DNA from 3 places in the Mycobacterium sp. NPDC048908 genome. Region 1 is predicted to be linked to each of the others. Evidence: predicted binding sites of a transcription regulator. Region 1 holds the regulator's gene; each other region holds the start of a gene.
What was found. Region 1 encodes LexA, which represses DNA repair genes until DNA is damaged. Its sites were predicted from a motif close to CGAACANNTGTTCG; they were not measured.
Positions count from the first base shown of each region.

Region 2: cofD (2-phospho-L-lactate transferase) is a predicted target of LexA. The motif match lies at 1,350-1,363, and genes of this name have one in related genera.
Region 3: ACGFK1_RS11245 (HNH endonuclease signature motif containing protein) is a predicted target of LexA. The motif match lies at 1,620-1,633, and genes of this name have one in related genera.

Region 1 is NZ_JBICUE010000001.1:829,924-833,198, forward strand. Features, by position in the region: gene ACGFK1_RS04070 (hypothetical protein) at 1-1,587, shown strand, start outside; gene lexA (transcriptional repressor LexA) at 1,593-2,297, opposite strand; gene ACGFK1_RS04080 (LysM peptidoglycan-binding domain-containing protein) at 2,508-2,969, shown strand; gene nrdR (transcriptional regulator NrdR) at 3,131-3,275, shown strand, end outside.
Region 2 is NZ_JBICUE010000002.1:651,554-654,828, forward strand. Features, by position in the region: gene ACGFK1_RS07755 (coenzyme F420-0:L-glutamate ligase) at 1-83, opposite strand, end outside; gene cofD (2-phospho-L-lactate transferase) at 80-1,144, opposite strand; gene ACGFK1_RS07765 (WhiB family transcriptional regulator) at 1,570-1,839, shown strand; gene ACGFK1_RS07770 (metallopeptidase family protein) at 1,849-2,271, opposite strand; gene ACGFK1_RS07775 (DUF3499 domain-containing protein) at 2,402-2,821, shown strand; gene ACGFK1_RS07780 (phosphomannomutase/phosphoglucomutase) at 2,907-3,275, shown strand, end outside.
Region 3 is NZ_JBICUE010000003.1:486,287-489,561, forward strand. Features, by position in the region: gene ACGFK1_RS11235 (adenylate/guanylate cyclase domain-containing protein) at 1-196, shown strand, start outside; gene ACGFK1_RS11240 (glycosyltransferase) at 306-1,532, shown strand; gene ACGFK1_RS11245 (HNH endonuclease signature motif containing protein) at 1,638-3,008, shown strand; gene ACGFK1_RS11250 (heavy metal translocating P-type ATPase) at 3,009-3,275, opposite strand, start outside.

The sequences.
Region 1 (3,275 bases):
GACAGCGACCTCGGCTTCCCGACCATCGACGAGGGGCCGGGCAAGGCACCCGACAGCCGCAACACCACATTCAGCGCGCCCGACAACCCGGTCATCTTCTGGACGCCCGACACCGGCGCGCGGGTCGTACGCGGACCGATCAACGCCGCATGGGACAAGCTCGGCGGCTCGGCAGGGCAACTGGGTGTGCCCAGCGACGACGAGACGTACCGCGGCAACCTGGTCACTCAGAAATTCACCGGCGGCGAGGTGACCTACGACAGGAAGGCCAAGACCTTCACCACGGACCCGCCCGAACTCGCAGACCAGTTGGCCGATCTACAAATCGCGGACGACCCGACGTCGGCGATCAACGCTGCGCGCCGGGCCGCAGGGGGACCACTGGGCCCGCTGGGTGCCGCGCAGGGCCAGCCCTACAAGGTCGGTGCCGACGGCCTCGGTCAGGACTTCGCGGGCGGCAAGATCTTCTACAGCCCGGCGACCGGAGCCAGCGTCGTCACCGGACAGGTGCTGGCCAAGTACGAAAGTGTCGGCGGCCCTCAAGGTGACCTGGGCCTGCCCACGTCCAACGAGCAGGACGGCGGCCTGCCCAACAGCAGGATGAGCACGTTCTCGGCCAAAGATCAGCCGGTCATCTTCTGGACTCCCGACTACGGAGCCGTCATCGTCCGCGGCGCGATGAACGCCGCATGGCAGAAATTGGGCGGTGCGACGGGCCCACTGGGTGCGCCCATGGCCGACGAAACCGGCAGCGGCAACGTGACAACCCAGCGGTTCACCGGCGGTGTGGTGTCGTGGGATCGCGCCAAGGACACGTTCAGCACCGAACCCGCCAACTTGGCCCCGCAGCTCGCCGGCCTGCAAGTCCCCGGGCTGGATACGCCCAAAGCGCCGCCTCCCTCGAATAACCAGGCCTCGAACGGTAAAGGCAGGAACTGGTTCGGGTGGAGTTGGTGGTGGCTGCTGGCGATCATCCCGGTGCTGGTGTTGCTCGGGCTGGTGGCTTTCGCCGCGATGCGGAACCGGCGCGGGCACGATGACGAGACCTTCGGCAGCGGCGAAGTCGGCGAATTCGCCCCGCACGACGACCACTCAGGGGAGCTGTTCAGCGCGCGCTACGCCCAGCCCGGGCTGGGGTCGCCGCCGGCGGAGCGCGAGTACCACGAGGCGACTGCCAACCCGTGGGGAGCGCCGCCCGCGGCCGAGTCAGCTCCGACCGACGAGGCCGATACCACTCGGGAGACCGCGGCGGCCCCGGAATTCGTTGCGGCGCAAGCGGATCAGGACGATCCGGACAAAGTCGACACCACCCCGACGCAGGTGCCGACGTCGGCTCAACGGGATCCACTCACCGATACCGGGCGCCATGCGCGGATCGAGGTCGACGAGCCGTCCCCCAACGGCACCGCGCTGCACCTGCCGCTTGACGATCCGGGCGAGGCTCCTGACGGCTATCCGATCAAAGCCGACACCAAATCCGGGTTGTACTGGGTGCCGGGCAGCACCCTCTACGACGAGGCGCAGGCCGAAATCTGGTTCGCCAGTGAAGAACTGGCTCGGACGAACGGCTTCGTCCGAGCCAACTAGTCCCGTTATATCTTGCGGATGACAGTGACGACTTTGCCCAGCACGGCCGCGTCGTTGCCGGGGATCGGGTCGAAGGCCGGGTTGTGCGGCATCAGCCACACCTGACCTCGGGTGCGCTTGAACGTCTTCACCGTCGCCTCGCCGTCGATCATCGCCGCGACGATGTCCCCGTTGTCGGCCACGTTCTGTTGGCGCACGACCACCCAGTCGCCGTCGCAGATGGCCGCGTCGACCATCGAGTCGCCCACCACCTTCAGGAGGAACAGCGACCCCTCGCCGACGAGTTCGCGGGGTAGCGGGAACACGTCCTCGACGGCCTCCTCGGCCAGGATCGGTCCGCCGGCCGCGATGCGGCCGAGCACCGGAACGAAGGTGGGCTCCGGCAGCGCGTCCGAACCGCCGACGTCGGTGGCGACGATCGGGGTGACGCTGTCGTCTGCGCCACGCACATCGACGGCCCTCGGCCTGTTGGGGTCGCGTCGCAGATAGCCCTTGCGCTCCAGGGTGCGCAGTTGGTGCGCCACCGACGAGGTGGATGTCAGGCCGACGGCATCGCCGATCTCCCTGATGCTCGGCGGGTAACCGCGACTGGTCACCGATGCGCGAATGACCTCGAGGATGGTGCGCTGACGCTCGGTCAGGCCCGTGTCGAGGCCTCGGCGTCCGCATGTGCTTTCCGTGCCGTCCGAAGTGCCCGTTTCGTCACCCATGGCGCCGAATGTAGTCCGTGGGAAGCCGAGAATCAAACATGTGTTCGACGCGTGTCGCGGTTCGCTGCAGGTCCCGCCCGCGGCCGTCCAGATTTGTCGGTGCCCTGTCCTATCGTTTGGCAACAGTTCGATCACACGTTCTACAAATCGAACACATGAGCGAGTATGTTCGAACACAAGAGCGAAAGAGCCGGAGCGGAAGGCAGGCAGATGACCGTCCTCGATACCCGAGATATGCAGGCAGATTCGGCGTCCAGGCCGCTGGCCCGGCCCGGTTACCGGGCGGCCACCACGCGGCGTCGGCCATGCTCGAAGCGCCCGGCCACTGCCCCGATGCGCTACCGCGGTACCGGTGTCATGATCTCGCGCGCGTCGCACCGTAGGCGGCCCATCACCCCCGCAACCACGGTGTTCCTCGCGCTGATCGCTGCGGGGATCACGGTGTGGCTCGGTCTGGTGGCCCAATTCGGCGGCGTCTCAGGCGGCGATGCGCCGGTGCCTGCCCGGCTGGCCGTGGTCCAGGTGCAGACGGGGGAGACCCTTCAGCAGGTAGCCCACCGGGTCGCCCCCGACGCGCCGGTCGCCCAGGTGGTCGATCGCATCCGCGAACTGAACCAGTTGGACTCGGTGGCGCTCGACGCCGGCCAGACCCTCATCGCACCTATCGCGTGACCGCGGATCACCGGGGCGAAAGGTTCTGCCGCTCAACGTCTTCGGTAGACGCAACGACGGCGGGCGGCCGAATCACGCCGCTGTGGGGTCCCCGCATCGACACGCAGGTACGCTCGAAGAGGTTCGAGGTAGCTGTTTGTCGTCGCGGCGAAGGAGCGGTGATGCACTGTCCGTTCTGCCGCCATCCCGATTCCCGGGTGGTGGATTCCCGCGAGACCGATGAAGGTCAGGCCATCCGGCGGCGTAGGTCATGCCCGGAGTGCGGCAGGCGATTCACCACTGTAGAGACCGCGGTGCTGGCGGTCG
Region 2 (3,275 bases), on a different contig from region 1:
GCGAGGTCGTCACCCGGCCGAAACTCGGGAAGCCCGAGGACGGGGAGGATCTCGACCGACGCCGCCGAACCGTGCTCGGTCATGGTTTGACTCCCGCGAGATCCAGTCCGGCGTGTACCATCTCGGCGGTCGCGCGCGGATCGGTCATCAGCAGCGGCACCGACCGCACCTCGACGCCGTCGATCTCGGCGTGGTCGCCTTCGTGCACCAGCCAGCCGTCGAGGATGCCGACGCCGGCTCGGGCGCCGTAATAGCCGCCGACCGCTTCGGAGGTGCTGGCCACGCCGATCACCGAGAGGCATTCATCGGCCATGCCGCGCAGAGGTTTTCCGTCGATGATAGGGGAGTAGCCGATCACCCTGGCCGTCGTCGACCGCAGTGCGCCTCGGATGCCGGGCACGGCAAGGATTGCGCCGATGCTGACCACCGGATTGGACGGCGCGATCAGCACCACGTCGGCGGTCTCGATGGCTTCGGTCACACCGGGACCCGCGCTCGCCTTGTCGGCACCGACGAACGCAAAGCTGTGGGTAGGCACCTGCGCGCGGTAGCGCACCCACCATTCTTCGAAATGAACGGCGCGCTTCTCGCCGTCCGCCGGATCGGTGATCACGACGTGGGTTTCGCTGCGGTCGTCGCTGGCCGGCAGCAGTCGCGCGCCGGGTTGCCACCGGTCGCACAGCGCCTCGGTGACTTGCGACAGCGGATAGCCGGCGCGCAGCATCTGGCTGCGCACCAAGTGGGTGGCCAGGTCGCGGTCGCCGAGGCCGAACCAGTCGGGTTGGACGCCGTAGGCCGCGAGTTCCTCTTTGGCGTGCCAAGTTTCGTCGCGACGACCCCAGCCTCGCTCGGAGTCGATGCCGCCGCCCAGGGTGTACATGCAGGTGTCGAGATCCGGGCAGATCCGCACCCCGAACATCCAGGCGTCGTCACCCACATTGACGATCGCGGTGAGTTCGTTATCTGATTGGGATTCGCCAAACCGGCTCGTGCTGGATTGGCCGCCGAACCGGCTCGTGCTGGATTGGCCGCCAAACCGGCTCGTGCTGGATTGGCCGCCAAACCGGCCGAGACCCAGCAGGTGCTGCACGCCCAGCAGGAAACGTGCGCCGCCGACGCCGCCGACCAGAACCGTGACCTTCACATTGATCGAGACTAGGCGGTGCGCGCCAACGGCGGCGCGGCGCGGTGGTGTGACGGACACGCCGATGTGACGACGCGCCGAATTCATGTCACGGAATGGTATGAATTTCTGTTCCAGCGCTTGACCCCGGCAGCTAACACGTGTGTAATCACACCAGTGTCATTTCCTGGTTGGACGGCCGGCTTCGGTGGCGCAGACCGAGATTCGATCACTTGTTCGAATTGAGATGGCCGCACATGGAAATAGTGGGGCTCAATTTAGGGATCTACGAGACACAGGTGAGGAGGCGGAGCATGGCGTTTGAGCAGGCCCAATCCGGGCAAGACGATCGATTCGACAACCGGATTCTCGGCTCAGTAGGCGACATCCGTCACACCATTACCGGACCTACACCGATTGGGGTGCCGGGACGTCCTCAATTGAGTTTGGTGCCCGATTCACCCGAGAGATATGACGTTGCTCCGGCAACTACCGAAGATGATCAATGGCAAGAGCGCGCATTGTGCGCTCAAACCGACCCCGAGGCGTTTTTCCCCGAGAAGGGCGGATCGACTCGCGAGGCCAAGCGAATCTGCCTCGGTTGCGAGGTCCGCGATCGGTGCCTGGAGTACGCGCTCGCCCACGACGAGCGCTTCGGCATCTGGGGCGGCCTGTCCGAGCGGGAGCGCCGCCGCCTCAAGCGCGGGATCATCTGACTCGTTGGATCACTCGTCGTCGATCGTCGGGTCGATGACGGAGGGTTCGACGCCAAGATAGGTGGCCACCTGAGCCACCAGAACTTCATGCAGCAGCTCGGCGAGGTCGACGGTGTCCTTCGCTCGACGCTCAATCGGCTTACGAAACAACACAATTCGCGCACGCGTCGCGTTGCCGCGGACATCGACTCCTGCGGGTATCAGGCGGGCGAGCGCGATCGGGCCGTCGGCCACCACCTCGGGCGGCCACTGCACGGAATCGGGGTCCTTCGGCGAGATCCGAGGTATCTCGTCGACTGCGACGTCGAGTCCGGACACCCTGTCCTGCCAGCGCCGCTCGATCGGTTCATAGGCTTCCAGCACCGCCATGTCGAACCGCTCGGCGCGACTGCGCCAACCCGGAACGGTCGGCGGGAGCAGCGGACCGCGCATCTCCCGGCCACGGCGTGATCCGCGTAATCTGCGCTCGGCCACATCCGAAGAGTAACGGTTGGAGATCGGCGCTCCGATAGCTGCGCGTGTCCGGCGGCTTACGACGTTTGCGCACGATAACCTCTCGTTCGTGAATGTTCCCCGTCGCTGCTGCCGGCCCGGGTGTCCCCACTATGCGGTCGCGACGCTGACCTTCGTCTACTCGGATTCGACCGCCGTTGTCGGGCCGTTGGCCACGGTGTCCGAGCCGCATTCGTGGGATTTGTGCGTCGCGCACGCCGGTCGGATCACCGCGCCGCGAGGCTGGGAGCTTGTTCGCCACGCGGGACCGCTGCCCGCGCATCCCGATGAGGACGATCTGGTCGCGCTCGCCGATGCCGTCCGCGAGCGGCGCGACGGCCCGCCGCCGATCAACGGGGTGGCGGCAGGCTTTTCCGATCCCGCCACCGGCGTCCACGGCGGTGCGCTGATGGCACCCGTGGCCCGACGACCCGAGCCGAACGGCCGACGCCGCGGCCACCTGCGGGTGTTGCCAGACCCCACCGATTAGCCAGGGTCTAGCCCGCCTAGTCGCGGGCTGCCCACAGTCCGACGGTTAGGCTGGCGCCAACGGTCCCCTTCGCAAGGAGCTCCATGTGACGCGCTCTTCGCCCAGGCGCTCATCGCAGTCTCGGCCAGCCGCGGCTGTTCACCGCGTCATCAAGGCGTATGACGTCCGCGGCTTGGTCGACGAGGAGCTCGACGAGGCTTTCGTCGCCGACGTCGGTGGCGCCTTCGCGCGGATGGTCCGCGACGGCGCGACGCGAGTGGTGATCGGCCATGACATGCGGGCGAGCTCGCCGGCCCTGGCGGCCGCGTTCGCCGACGGCGTGATGGCTCAGGGGCTGGACGTCGTGCAGATCGGACTGGCGTCGACCGACCAGCTGTACTTCGCCTCCGGGCTACTGGACTGCCCTGGCGCGATGTTCACCGCCAGCCATAATCCCGCGGCCTACAACGGCATC
Region 3 (3,275 bases), on a different contig from region 1:
CGGTAGTTCGGTGAATCTCGCCAGCCGCGTCACGGGAGCCGCGCGGCCAGGGTCGATCCTGGTGTCGGAGTCGGCGCGGGAAGCGATCGGTGATGACGACCGGTTCACGTGGTCATTCGCAGGCGCGCGGCGCCTCAAGGGAATCAAGTCGGAGGTCAAGCTGTTCCGCGCACGACGCGCCACCGCGGATGATTGATTTCCCTCCCACTCTCAATCTATAGCGCATACCGGGGCTTGCGGCAAGACCCGGGTGGTGGTCGAAAATCGCTGGCCGAAGCCAAAACTCGGGAAATGGGGCAGCGAAATTGCGTGTGTTGTTGTCGACGTGGGGTTCACGCGGGGACGTCGAACCGCTATTGGGTCTCGCGCTGGAATTGCAGGAACTCGGGGCGACGCCCCGGTTGTGCGCGCCTCCGGACTTCGCGGAGTCGGCCGCGCGCCTCGGCGTGGAAATGGTGCCCGCGGGTCGATCGGTGCGCGCGTTGGTACATGGAACGGACGGAGCCAGACCGTCGACACCTGCCGACGCACCGAGGGTCGCGGCTCAGTTGGTCGCGGCCCACTTCGAAACGGTCGGCGCGGCGGCCGACGGGTGCGACGCGGTGTTGGCGACGGGGTTGATGCCGGCGGGCGTTCGGTCGGTCGCCGAACAGCGGGGGATTCCGTATGTGCTTGCGGCATTCCATTCGGGTTCGTTCCCATCGCCGGATCGTGCACCGCTGCCACGGCCAGGCAAGCCGTTCCCGCCTGGCGAGACGGATTACCGGGTCCTATGGGAGATCGACGCGGAACGTGTGAACGCGTTGTACCGAGAACCGCTCAACGCGCATCGTGCGGCAGTCGGGCTACCGCCGGTGGATAACGTCCGCGACCACGTCTTCACCGACCGTCCGTGGCTGGCGACGGATCCGACGCTGGAGCCATGGCCCGGTTCGCCGTACCTTGACGTCCTGCAGACCGGTGCCTGGATGCTGCCCGACGAACGCCCATTACCTTCCGATCTCGACGGGTTCCTTCAGGCCGGCGAGCCACCGGTGTACGTGAGCATGGGCAGTGTGCGGGCGCCTGCGGACGTCGCCGCCGTGGCGATCGAGGCCATCCGCGAGCACGGGCGCCGCGTGGTTGTCGGGCGTGGGTGGGCCGAATTGGCATTGATCGATGACGGTGACGACTGTCTGGCCGTCGGCGAGGTCAACCATCAGGCGCTGTTCCGGCGGGTGGCCGCCGTCGTGCACCACGGCGGCGCGGGCACGACGACGACCGCCGCCCGCGCCGGTGTACCGCAGGTGGTGGTGCCGCAGATGGCGGACCAACCGTATTGGGCAGGCCGGGTGGCCGAACTGGGTGTTGGTGCGGCCCATGACGGACCGACGCCGACGGTCGAGACGCTGTCAGCGGCGCTGGCGACGGCGCTGGCGCCCCAGACCCGCGCGCGAGCGACAGCAGTGGCGGGCTTGATCCGCACCGACGGAGCGAAGGTGGCCGCGGAGCTTCTGATCGACATGGCCGGTCACCAAGAGCGCGCAGTGTAAACCTGCGCCCCGACAAATCTCGAGATCTATCCCCAGCCGCGATTTCCTCCCCAGCGCGGGCTGAGCTGCTGGGATGCGTCGCTGATTCGAACTAATGTTCGAGATATGAGTTCGGATCAGGTCGCCGTGGCGGCGGCCTACGACGCCCTCGACGCCGCGTTGGACGCGGTGCTCGCGGCGTCGGTCGATGCATTGAGCACCGCCGAGAAGCTGGTACTGCAGGACCGGTTGGAGTACAACGTGCGGCGGCTGCCGACTGTGCAGCATCAGTTGATCAACGCGCTGACTGCCGAGGCGGACCCCAAGGCGCTGGGCGGTAAAAACTGGGCTCAGGTGTTGTCGTATCGATTGCGGATCAGTGAGGCCGAGGCCAAGCGGCGGGTCACTCAGGCGGGGCTGTTGGGGCCGCGCACGGCGATCACTGGTGAACCGCTGGCGCCGGCGTGGCCGGCGGTGGCCGCCGCCCAAGCCCGCGGGCAAATCGGTGCTGAGCATGTCGCGGTCATCGAGAAGTTCTTCACCAAGCTGCCCGCCCGGATCGACGCCCAGACCCGCGGATTGGCCGAGGCCGACCTGGCCCGCATCGGGACCGGATTGGGACCCACCGAATTGCGGGAGGCCGCCAAACGATTGGCCGCGTTGCTCGATCAAGACGGTGAGCTGCCCGATGACGCCGAGCGGGCCCGGCGGCGCTATCTGCGCATCCACAGCCAAAACGCCCAGGGCATGAGCCGCATCGAGGGGCTGCTGGACCCGCAGGCTACCGCCACCCTGGAGGCGGTGTTGGCCACACTGGGCGCACCGGGCATGTGCAACCCCGCCGACGACAACCCATGTGTGGACGGGGAACCCGATTGCGACGCGGTACAGCGCGACACCCGCTCGGTGGGCCAGCGCAACCACGACGCGTTGACCGCGATGGGCCGCGCGGTGCTGGCGTCGGGACAGTTGGGGCAGCACAACGGGTTACCGGCCACCATCATCGTCACCGCCGCACTGCAGGACCTGCAGGCCGCCGCCGGGGTGGGGGTGACCGCCGGGGGCTCGTTGGTGCCGATGCGTGATGTGATCACGCTGGCCTCGCAGGCCCATCACTATCTGGTGATCTATGACAAGCACACCCGCCAAGCGCTGTACTGCGGGCGAGCCAAACGCTTCGCCACACCGGGTCAGCGCGTCGTGTTACACGCAATGGAGCGCGGGTGCACCCGCCCGGGCTGCACCGCCCCGGGGTATTGGTGTCAGGTCCACCACGTCGAGGGCTGGGTCGCCGCTGCCGGTGAGACCAACATCAACACCCTCACCCTGGCCTGCGGGCCGGACAACCGCGCCGTCGAAGAACAGGGCTGGACCACCCGAAAACGCGCCGACGGGCGCACCGAATGGATTCCACCACCACACCTGGACACCGGACAAACCCGAATCAACGACTACCACCACCCCGAGAATTACCTCAAACCCGAAGACGACCCATAGCTAGCGGGATGGGGTGAATCGGCGCAGCCGCAGGCTGTTAGTGACGACGAAGACGGAGCTGAAAGCCATTGCCGCGCCAGCGATCATGGGGTTGAGCAGTCCGGCCGCGGCCAACGGCAGGGCGGCGACGTTGTACGCGAACGCCCAGAACAGGTTGCCCTTGATCGTAGCCAATGTGCTGCGGGACAACCGGATTGCGTCGGGTACAGCGCGTAAATCGTCGCGCACCAAGGTGAGGTCACTGGCCTCGATCGCGACGTCCGTGCC